Regions from separate parts of the Pectinatus sottacetonis genome, predicted to be linked through region 2. Evidence: a T-box and tRNA genes for the amino acid it is inferred to sense, from the RefSeq annotation. Region 2 holds a T-box; the other holds one or more tRNA genes.

What was found. The T-box of region 2 lies ahead of leuS (leucine--tRNA ligase). A T-box ahead of a tRNA ligase gene usually reads a tRNA of that ligase, here a tRNA-Leu.
Region 1: it encodes a tRNA-Leu, which carries the amino acid that the T-box ahead of leuS (leucine--tRNA ligase) is inferred to sense. The anticodon was not compared.

What each region holds. Positions count from the first base shown of each region.
Region 1 is NZ_WIQK01000001.1:604,312-609,873, forward strand. Features, by position in the region: rRNA gene I6760_RS02805 (16S ribosomal RNA) at 1-127, opposite strand, end outside; gene aroF (3-deoxy-7-phosphoheptulonate synthase) at 554-1,585, opposite strand; gene pheA (prephenate dehydratase) at 1,608-2,441, opposite strand; T-box leader at 2,478-2,720, opposite strand; tRNA gene I6760_RS02820 (tRNA-Leu) at 2,849-2,935, opposite strand; gene I6760_RS02825 (exodeoxyribonuclease III) at 2,991-3,749, opposite strand; gene rsmA (16S rRNA (adenine(1518)-N(6)/adenine(1519)-N(6))-dimethyltransferase RsmA) at 3,798-4,649, opposite strand; gene rnmV (ribonuclease M5) at 4,649-5,194, opposite strand; gene I6760_RS02840 (G5 domain-containing protein) at 5,282-5,562, opposite strand, start outside.
Region 2 is NZ_WIQK01000001.1:39,498-45,059, forward strand. Features, by position in the region: gene I6760_RS00190 (DNA polymerase III subunit alpha) at 1-2,495, opposite strand, end outside; T-box leader at 2,679-2,938, shown strand; gene leuS (leucine--tRNA ligase) at 2,981-5,449, shown strand; gene I6760_RS00200 (ABC transporter ATP-binding protein) at 5,521-5,562, opposite strand, start outside.

The sequences.
Region 1 (5,562 bases), 560 kb from region 2:
TAGGTTGCCTACGCGTTACTCACCCGTTTGCCACTAGGCTCTTACCGAAATAAAAGCCCCGTTCGACTTGCATGTGTTAAGCACGCCGCCAGCGTTCGTCCTGAGCCAGGATCAAACTCTCCATTAAATTTATCGGAGAGCCAATTTGGCTCTTTCATTTGTTGTTTAAAGAATTGTTTCAGGTTTATATTTAAACCGCACATCTGGTATATTTTAGAAAACATATAATGATGTATTGTTCAGTTTTCAAGGTGCCTGCCTCAACGAGTCAGCTTTTATATTTTATCAAAAACCTTTTCGTTTGTCAAGAACTTTTTTAAGTTAAATTTCTTTAGCCCTCTAAGTCCCGGCCGCTCTCTCGAGCGCAGAAATTATTATATCTAATCCTGTATATTTTGTCAATACTTTTTCTTATCTTTTTTCTTCCTTTTTTATCTTTTCCTTGTTTTATTATATTAATACAACTGCCAAATCTTTAAAACAAAGATTTGGCAGTTGTATTAATATTTTATCCGCTAATAACTTTATTATTCTTATTTCTTTCCTATATTTTTCATAATTGGGTTATTGTTAATTTTTCCTGTTTCATAAAATTAGCAATTTTATAGACGCCCTTCGTAACTTCAAGGTAATTTTCCGGTGTAAGTGATTGCTGCCCATCGGATAAAGCCTTAGCCGGATCTGGATGCATTTCTATCATTAATCCATCTGCTCCAGCAGCTACTGCTGCAAACGACATCGGTTTCACCATGCGCCATTTTCCCGTGCCATGACTCGGATCTACTATTATTGGCAGATGACTTAAATGCTTTATGGCTGCAACCGCACTCATATCCAGTGTATTGCGCGTATATGTTTCATATGTACGTATTCCCCGCTCACATAGCACAACATTATTATTTCCTTCTTTCATTATATATTCAGCTGCATTAAGCCATTCCTCCAACGTAGCTGACAATCCCCTTTTTAATAACACAGGCATATTTGTCTGTCCTACTTCTTTCAATAGACGAAAGTTCTGCATATTCCTGGCGCCTACCTGTAGCATATCTGCATATTTGCTTATAGTTTCTACAGCTTCAACTTCTGTTACTTCAGTTATAACTTTCAATCCTGTTTGATTTCTAGCCTCTGCCAAATACTTAAGGCCTTCATTTTTTAAACCTTGAAATGAATATGGTGATGTACGGGGTTTGTAAGCACCGCCCCGCAGAAATTGTGCCCCGCCGGCTTTTGCTATTTTAGCCGATTCCAATAATTGTTCCAGTGATTCTACAGCACATGGTCCCGCCATTATAACAAAATTGCCCCGGCCTATTTTTATTCCACCAATGTTTACAATGCTCGACTGTGGATGGAATTCACGACTTGCTAATTTATAACTTTTGGAAATAGGTACCGTATGATCAACCCCAGGTAATGCTTCTAATGATAAAGAATTAATATTGCTTTTATCACCTATCAGCCCTACTATTTTCTGTTTACTGCCCTCCATGATTTTTGCTTCCATTCCAACATTTTCAATTGCATCTACTACATTTTTTACTTCTCGGCAAGTTGCATCCGGGTTCATTATAACTATCATTTTTGTCTGCCTCCATTATTTACTATTTTAATACTGAAAAAGTTCCTAGATTTTTTACCCATAAACATTTCTGTTTAATTTTTTGTAATGCTTCTGATAAATATTTTTCACCTGCCATATCTGTTTCTATTTCAAAGAAGAATATATAATTTCCTAATTTTGTCCTTGCCGGTCTTGATTCAATATGTGTCATGTTTATATTATATTTGGCAAATATCATAAGCACTTCACACAGGCTACCTGCTTTTGCACCATCTATTTGGCAAATCAATAATATTTTTCCTGTATTGCCTTTTGCATAATCTATTTGTTCTTTATTTAAAAGTACAAAACGCGTAACATTATTGTTAACATCTTGGATATTATCAGCAATAATATTTAACCTATATAATTTTCCAGCTCTTTTAGAAGCAATGGCTGCTGTTTTTTCATTGACTGCTGCCGTTGCTGCTGCATCAGCTGTACTAGGTGCTTCAATGAGCTTGGCACAAGGATAATTCTTCTTTATGTACTTATAGCACTGAGCTAATGCCTGTGGGTGTGAGATTATTTTATTAAAATCTCTCTTATTGTTTTTTGCCAATAATTGATGCTGTATTTTCCACACAAGTTCCATATTTATTTTCAAATCAACATCGTGGGCTAGTGTATCCAATGTAATTCTTACAGTTCCTTCTATAGAATTTTCTATAGGAACCAAACAAGCAGCAATTTTTCCTTCGTGGACAGCATATATTGTTTCATAAATATTTTGGTATGGCTGCAGCTGCCATTTTCCCCCACACACTTTATTTATATACATTGCAGCTTCTTCACTATGGGTTCCGCACGGTCCTAAAAAACCCAGCACTAACATTTGTTCTCCCTCCTAAAAAAAAATGAGTCCCACCCCATAAAGGGTGAGACTCGCTCACGTTACCACCTTAATAAAATCAAAATTTGATTTATCTCATAAAAGTACAAGCTGTCTGCTGATACTCTCCCCTCTGTAACGGTGGGGCTCCGGCTTTACCTACATATTTTCAGTAAGCAGCTCCTGAGTGAACTTCAACAATTACTTTTATATCTTGTTTTCAGCAGCCAAGATTCTCTGTAATAATTATAATCGCTTACTTTTCTCATTCCATGCTTTTTACATATATACATTTAAAAGTGATACTATCATATCATATATATTTTTTTATTGCAAGTATCTGTTTTTATTAATCAATTACTTGTAAAAAACAAAAAAGCTCTCCTAAAAAGGGGAGCCTCTATCTTCTATGGTGCCGTTGGTGGGAGTCGAACCCACACACCCGTGAAGGCGGCAGATTTTGAGTCTGCTGCGTCTGCCAATTCCGCCACAACGGCGAGCTGTGAAACATATAATATTATAATATCAAATACTTAGCTTGTCAATCATTTTTTATATGTTTTTCAATACCAGCCCAACTGGGCAATGATCACTGCCCAGTATATCATTATAAATATATGCATCTTTTATATTCTCTTTTAGCGCATCTGAAACAAGAAAATAATCTATACGCCATCCGGCATTTCTATCACGCGATTTTCTCAAATACGACCACCAGCTATAAATACTTTCCTTATCAGGATATAAAAAACGAAATGTATCTATAAATCCATTTGATAAAAGATCACTAAATTTCCTTCTTTCCTCGTCAGTAAATCCGGCATTCTTGTGATTTGTTTTAGGATTTTTTAAATCTATTTCGTTATGGGCAACATTTAAATCACCACAAACAATAACAGGCTTTTTTTGTTTAAGGCTCTGTAAGTATTCACTAAATGCATCTTCCCATACCATTCGATAAGGAAGACGAGCTAGTTCATTTTGTGAATTAGGTGTATATACGGTAACCAGATAAAACTGCGGCATTTCCAAGGTTATGACACGACCTTCTTTATCATGTTCTTCAATACCAATGCCATAAAAAACATTTAATGGTTCATATTTAGAAAATACAGCCGTACCAGAGTAGCCTTTTTTTTCGGCACTATTCCAGTACTGCTTATAATCAGGCAGATCCAAAGCCAATTGTTCCGGCTGCATTTTAGTTTCCTGCAGACAAAAGAAATCTGCATCAAGCTGAGCAAATGATTCTAAAAAACCTTTTTTTACACAAGCTCGTAATCCATTTACATTCCATGATATAAATTTCATATTATCTTTTCTCCATTACATTTTAAATAAAGCCCCTGTCCTGACTATTTATTTTTTTAACACTAAAATATCAGCTAATATTTTAAATTCCTGCAGCGACAATGTTTCACCTCGTCTTCTACCATCAATCTGCGCTTGTGCCAATAATTCACGCACTTCATCCTTAGGCAGTCCCAGCAGACCTAACGAATTAGTTAATGTTTTTCTACGCTGTCCAAAGGCTGCCTTAACTACCTGAAAAAATGCTTTTTTATCGACAGGTTTTACCGGCTTATCTTTGTAGATATCACATACAATGACTGCCGAATCAACTTCTGGCGACGGCATAAAAGAATTTGGCGGTACGATGAAAGAAATTTCTGGTTTGCTGTAATACTGCACTGCCACTGACAAAGCCCCATATATTTTACTGCCAGGTACAGCGGCCATCCGTTCAGCCACTTCTTTTTGCACCATTGTCACCAATTGAGTTATCGGCAAATCTTCTTCCAATAGTGCCATTATAATTGGTGTTGTTATATAATATGGCAGATTTGCCACTACTTTAAACGACCTGTTGCCAATTAATTCTTTTATATCAGTTTTTAATATGTCGGCATTAATAATTTCTAAATTATCATATCCTTCTAAAGTGTGTTCCAGTACTGGCAGTAATTTTTTATCTATTTCTACAGCATAAACCTGAGCACCTGTTTCTAACACCCCCTGCGTTAAAGTACCGATGCCCGGACCTATTTCTAATACTACATCATCAGCCGTTATTTTAGCAGTATTGACTATTCCTGCTATTATTCCCTCATCAATCAGAAAATTTTGCCCTAGTTTTTTATTCATGCGAATACCAAATCGTTTTAGTATATATTGGGTTATTTCCCTTTTAGCAATTATCGGATGCTGCATCACTTCACCTCTTTTTGCAATATTTTCAATGCATTTTCAAATTCATCGCGCTTTATACCATATGTATTAAGACGCTGCAGAAAAACTTTTGCGTTTGCATAACCTATTCCTAACATTGTCCCTAGTTTTGCTCTTTTATGAGACGATTCGGTACCACCACTCAAACCTTCTCGCAACAAATCTTGTGCAGTAAAAATATTCTGCACCTGCCAGTTAGGCGTTCTTACCCTGCTGAGTGCTCTTTTTATAGAATCAGGTGAAGCCTGTTCTACCCCAATATCATTATGCGCACTTGCTTCCTCTATAGAAATAAAAGCATGTTTAGCCTTAGGAAACCTCTTTATCAGCCATCGTCTGATAGCCTCACCAGCCGTATCAGGATCAGTGAATATTATTATACCTCTTTTTTTATATGCATGCCGAATATTATCAACAGTTTGTTTCTGCAGGCCAAACCCACCTGTAATTATACAGTCAGCTTCTACTGCTTTATTTACAGCAACAACATCCATTTTCCCTTCTACAACTAAAACTTCTTTTATCATTTTCTTCTCCCATAAAAATTTTTCTGACATAAAATTCCGATTTTACTTTTCCTGGTAAAAAAAAGCTGTGCCTTTACGGCACAGTATCTATTGCAAAATATATATTTTTACATTACGACGGCCCCAGCTCATTGCCTCTGAATAAGAGTCCATACATAAATCAATTCTTCTGCCGGAAAATCCACCCGTATCAGCTGCTACAGCCTCTCCATAACCGGGTATATACAGCCTTGTCCCGTAAGGGATTACATCTGGATCAACTGCCACTACACCATGATGAGCCTCAATACCTGTTGCAGTATAGCCGCTACCGCTGCCATCTGTCGGTAAATATGCCGTAGCCTCGACATACATAGTAGAACTATATG
Region 2 (5,562 bases):
TTTTTTATAGCTGCCAAGCCAAATCTTATGCCACCTTTTTCTGGGTCTGCTGTAAACGCTGCTCCACTTAAATTTATATCGGGTGGTAAAATTTTTATACCCATGTGCTGACAATGTTCAATATAAGTTTTTATTTTATCAGCATTGGTCATAAAACTTGTCAACATAGCTGCCATGTATTCATGTGGATAATGTGCCTTTAAATATGCTGTCTGATATGCTACAAGCGCATAAGCCGCACTATGTGATTTATTAAACCCGTAATCGGCAAAATTGATCAGCAGATCAAAAATCTTTTCTGCCAGCTGCTTATCTATGCCATTTTTTTTAGTTCCGGCTAAAAAATTTTCCTTTTGGGCAATCAACACCGCGTGTTTCTTTTTTCCCATTGCCCGGCGTAAAATATCCGCTTGCCCCAGAGTAAAACCTGCCAGCACCTGAACAATCTGCATTACCTGTTCCTGATATAAAACAACACCAAAGGTTTCTTTTAAAATTGGTTCTAATAAAGGATGCATATATTTTACCTTTTTCTTACCATGGCGACCATTTATAAAATCCGTAACCATGCCGCTTCCTAGAGGACCTGGACGATATAAAGCTACAAGTGGTATTAAATCAGAAAAATTCTGGGGCTGAAGATCCTTTACTAAAGTTGTCATGCCTGATGATTCCATCTGGAAAACACCACAGGTATCTCCCCGGCAAAGCATTTTTGCTGTTTCTTCATCGTCCAGTGGAATATGACTTATATCTATTTTCTTTCCAGTATTATCTTCTACATTTTTTATAGCATCGCTTATAACAGTCAGTGTCCGTAATCCCAGAAAATCCATTTTCAGCAGACCTAACTCTTCAACATAGTCCTTATCATACTGTGTTACTAAAGTTCCTTCTGACATCTGAACAGGTAGATAATCTGTCAACGGCTGCCGAGCAATAACTATTCCAGCCGCATGTGTAGAGGAATGGCGAGGCATTCCTTCGATATCCCTGGCAAAATCAACCATTCGGTGCATAGTTGCATCAGTATCGTATACTTTACGGAATTCTTTAGATTCTTTCAATGCTTTATCCAAAGTCATCCCTAATTCCGTTGGTACCATTTTGGCCACTTTGTCGACTTCATTATAGGGAATATCCATAACACGCCCGACATCTCTTATCGCTCCACGGGCAGCCATTGTTCCAAAGGTTATTATCTGTCCTACATGATCATTGCCATAACGTCTTTTTACATATTCAATTACTTCCTCCCGCCTTATATAGCAAAAATCAATATCAATATCAGGCATTGTAACACGTTCTGGATTTAAAAAACGTTCAAAAAGCAGATCATATTTTAATGGATCTATATCAGTTATCCTCAGCAGAAATGCTACGATACTCCCAGCAGCAGAGCCTCGTCCCGGACCAACTACTATATTATTATTGCGAGCAAAATTAATAAAATCCCATACAATCAGAAAATAACTGTCATATCCCATTTTATTTATTATTCCCAACTCATATTCCAGTCGATCCCGTACTGATTTAGTAACAACTTGATATCTTTTAGGTAAATTTTCTTCACATAATTTTCTTAAATATTCCTTATCCGTAATGCCTTCTGGTAAAGGGAAATATGGTAAATGCAAATGACCAAATTCAAAATCAACATTACATCTTTCAGCAATTTTCAGAGAATTACTTATAGCTTCCGGCGTCGCAGAAAACAGCATTTTCATTTCTTTCGGCGTTTTAAGATAATATTCATCACTGGAAAATTTCATTCTATCAGCATCATTGAGTGTCTTACCAGTTTGTATACATAATAATACATCATGGAATTCACTATCCGTTTTATTTAAATAATGGATGTCATTTGTGGCAACTAATCCCAAATCATATTTTTTTGCCAAATTTACTAAATTATCATTTACTTTTGCTTCCTCCGGCAGCCCATGATTCTGCATTTCCAAAAAGAAATTGTCTTTGCCAAAAATAGCTACATATTCCTGCAGTATTTTCTCTGCTTCGGCAATATCTTTATATAAAATCGCATGAGGCAGCTCTCCGGCTATACAGGCGCTGAGTGCAATTATTCCCTCATGATACTTATGTAAAAGCTCCTTATCAATACGTGGCTTATAATACATTCCTTCAATATTTGCCAATGAAACAAGTTTTACCAAATTTCTATAGCCAGTTGAATTTTCTGCTAACAGGATAAGATGATAATACCTCACTCCATCTACCTCAAATGCTTCATGTCTGTCCCGTGGCGCTACATAAACTTCACACCCTATAACAGGTTTTATCCCTGCTTTTTTTGCTTCTTTATAAAACTCCACTGCTCCGTACATATTACCATGATCTGTTATGGCAATCGCTGGCATACCCATATCCTTAGCAGCTGCAACTAATTTTTTTACTCTGGCTGCCCCATCAAGCAGACTATATTCAGTATGAACATGTAAATGAACAAACTGTTCCTGATTTTTTATTTCCTGCATATAAAGATTTCCTTCTTAAAAATATTATATATTTAATAATACCATTTTATCATATACAAAAATGAAGTGGAAACATCATTGAAAAACTTTATTATTTATTTTTTCAATATTAGCTCACAATGACTGTCTTGACTTTCAACATTACACCTATTATAATAAAAAACAGTTTTATAATTGGATAAGTTAAAGCTTATGATGCAGAGTAGTAAATTTTAGGCATTTTTCAGAAAGCCAATGGCTGATGTGAATTGGTATTTGTCTTTTTTGAACTCACTGCTGAAGCTTCCGATAAGGAATTTAATATTAAATATATTTTATTAATATTAAAAAAACCTTAGCCTGCTCAATATAACAACAGGTTGATCGGCGTTAATAGCGTTAATATTTTAAGAGGGCAGTTTTACTGTCAATCAGGGTGGTACCGCGAAATTTTCGTCCTTGGCTTAAAGCCAGGGATTTTTTATTTTTAAGGAGGACTTTTTTTAATGGATAAATATTGCCCAGGTAAAATCGAAAAAAAATGGCAGGATAACTGGGAAAGTAATGGGGTATATACTACTAATGAAGATGATACCAGAGAAAAATACTATGTTTTGGAAATGTTTCCTTATCCATCAGGCAATCTGCATATGGGACATGTGCGAAACTATTCTATCGGTGATGTAATCGCTCGTTTTAAAACTATGCAGGGATTTAATGTACTACATCCTATGGGCTTTGATGCCTTCGGCATGCCTGCAGAAAATGCAGCTATAAAGCATGGTGTTAAACCTTCTGACTGGACATATTCTAATATGGATAACATGATCCGCCAGCAAAAGCAGATAGGACTGTCTTACGACTGGAACAGATTAGTCCAGACCTGTAATCCTGATTATTACCGCTGGACTCAATATTTATTTGAAATTTTTTATAAAAAGGGTCTTGCTTATAAGAAAAAAGCTACCGTTAACTGGTGCGATTCCTGTAAAACAGTCTTAGCTAATGAACAGGTAATTGATGGCTGCTGCTGGCGATGTGATTCTCCTGTAATAAAAAAAGACTTGGAACAATGGTTTTTAAAAATAACTGATTATGCCGATGTTTTATTAAAAGACTTAAAAAAATTACCCAATTGGCCGACCCGTGTCAAAACAATGCAGGAAAACTGGATAGGACGCAGTGAGGGGGCAGAAATAACTTTTACTGTTCCTAATTTCAAGGAAAATATTACTGTTTATACAACAAGACCTGATACTGCTTTCGGCATCAGTTATATGGTTTTAGCTGTTGAACATCCCTTAGTAGAAAAACTTATAAAAAATTCTATTAATAAAGAACAAATACATAAATTTATTGAACATGTCCATAATCAAAGTGAATTGGAACGGACTTCGGATAAATTAGAAAAAGAGGGTATTTTTACCGGAGCATATGCCATCAATCCTTTTAATGGTGAAAAAGTTCCCATATGGATTGCCAATTATGTATTATTTGAATATGGGACAGGCGCTGTTATGGGTGTTCCTGCACACGACAGCCGTGACTGGATGTTTGCCGGTAAATACAATCTTAAGAAAAAAATTGTTATAACTAACGAAGACAAATCTTTATGCCTTGAAAAAATGAGCGATGCTTATACTGATGATGGTATATTAATAAACTCTGGTGAATTTACTGGTATGAATAACCGCCAGGCAATTCCGGCAATAATTGACTGGCTGGAAAAAAACAAATGTGGTAAACGTCGTATCAATTACCGCCTGCGTGACTGGCTTATCTCACGTCAGCGTTACTGGGGGGCCCCCATCCCTGTGATTTACTGCGAAAAATGCGGTACTGTCCTTGTGCCAGAAAAAGATCTTCCTGTTAAGCTACCAGAAGATGTTAAATTTGAACCTGGTGTCGTTTCACCTTTGGCCCACAGCAGTGATTTTGTAAACTGCACTTGTCCTAAATGCGGCGGACCCGCAAAACGAGAAACAGATACAATGGATACTTTTATATGCTCCTCCTGGTACTACATGCGCTTTGCCGATGCCAAAAACACTACGGCTCCATTTGATAAAAACATCGTAAATAAGTGGCTTCCTGTAGATCAATATATTGGCGGCATAGAACATGCCATTTTGCATCTTCTTTATTCCAGATTTTTTACTAAAGTTTTAAAAGATGCCGGGCTGGTAAACTTTGATGAACCTTTTACCAACCTTTTAACTCAAGGTATGGTTATAAAAGATGGTTCTAAAATGAGTAAATCGCTCGGCAATGTTGTTTCTCCAGAAGAAATAATCAGTAAATACGGCGCTGATACCGCCCGCTTATTTATATTGTTTGCTGCTCCGCCAGAACGTGATCTCGAATGGAGTGACCAAGGTGTTGAAGGTGCGTGGAGATTTTTAAATCGCATTTGGCGCATAGTCCTCCATTATGAAAATATGGTAAAAGATAACCCTGCCATTAATACTGCCATTTTAAATAATAAAGAAAAAGACCTGCGCCGTATTGTCCACACAACTATAAAAAAAGTGACTGAAGACATTGCAGTCCGTTCCAACTTCAATACAGCTATAAGTTCCATTATGGAACTAGTAAATGCCTTTTATTCCATACGAGAAGAAAAAATACAACCGGGTCTTATAAATGAAACTATTAACTCCTTATTACTGCTTTTAGCTCCCTTTGCTCCGCATATCACAGAAGAACTTTGGCAGAGAATAGGTCGCCCGGGTAGTATTCATAAAGCAATATGGCCTAAATATGATGAAAAAGCACTTGCTGCCGACGAATTGGAAATAGTTGTTCAGATAAACGGCAAAGTTCGCGATAAAATGACCATTGTGGCACAAACAGATCCAAATGAAATAAAAAAACAGGCTCAAACATTAAACCGCATCCAGAAATTAATCCAAGGAAAAAATATAATAAAAACTATTTATGTGCCTAAAAAAATAGTAAATATTGTCATCAGATAACTTATTTCTGCTAAAATAATCCCAAAAGGGGCTGTCGTACATTAAAAGTACGACAGCCCCTTTTGGGATTTTCAGATAGTTACCCCTTCCATGGATTTTTCCAAATAGATTAT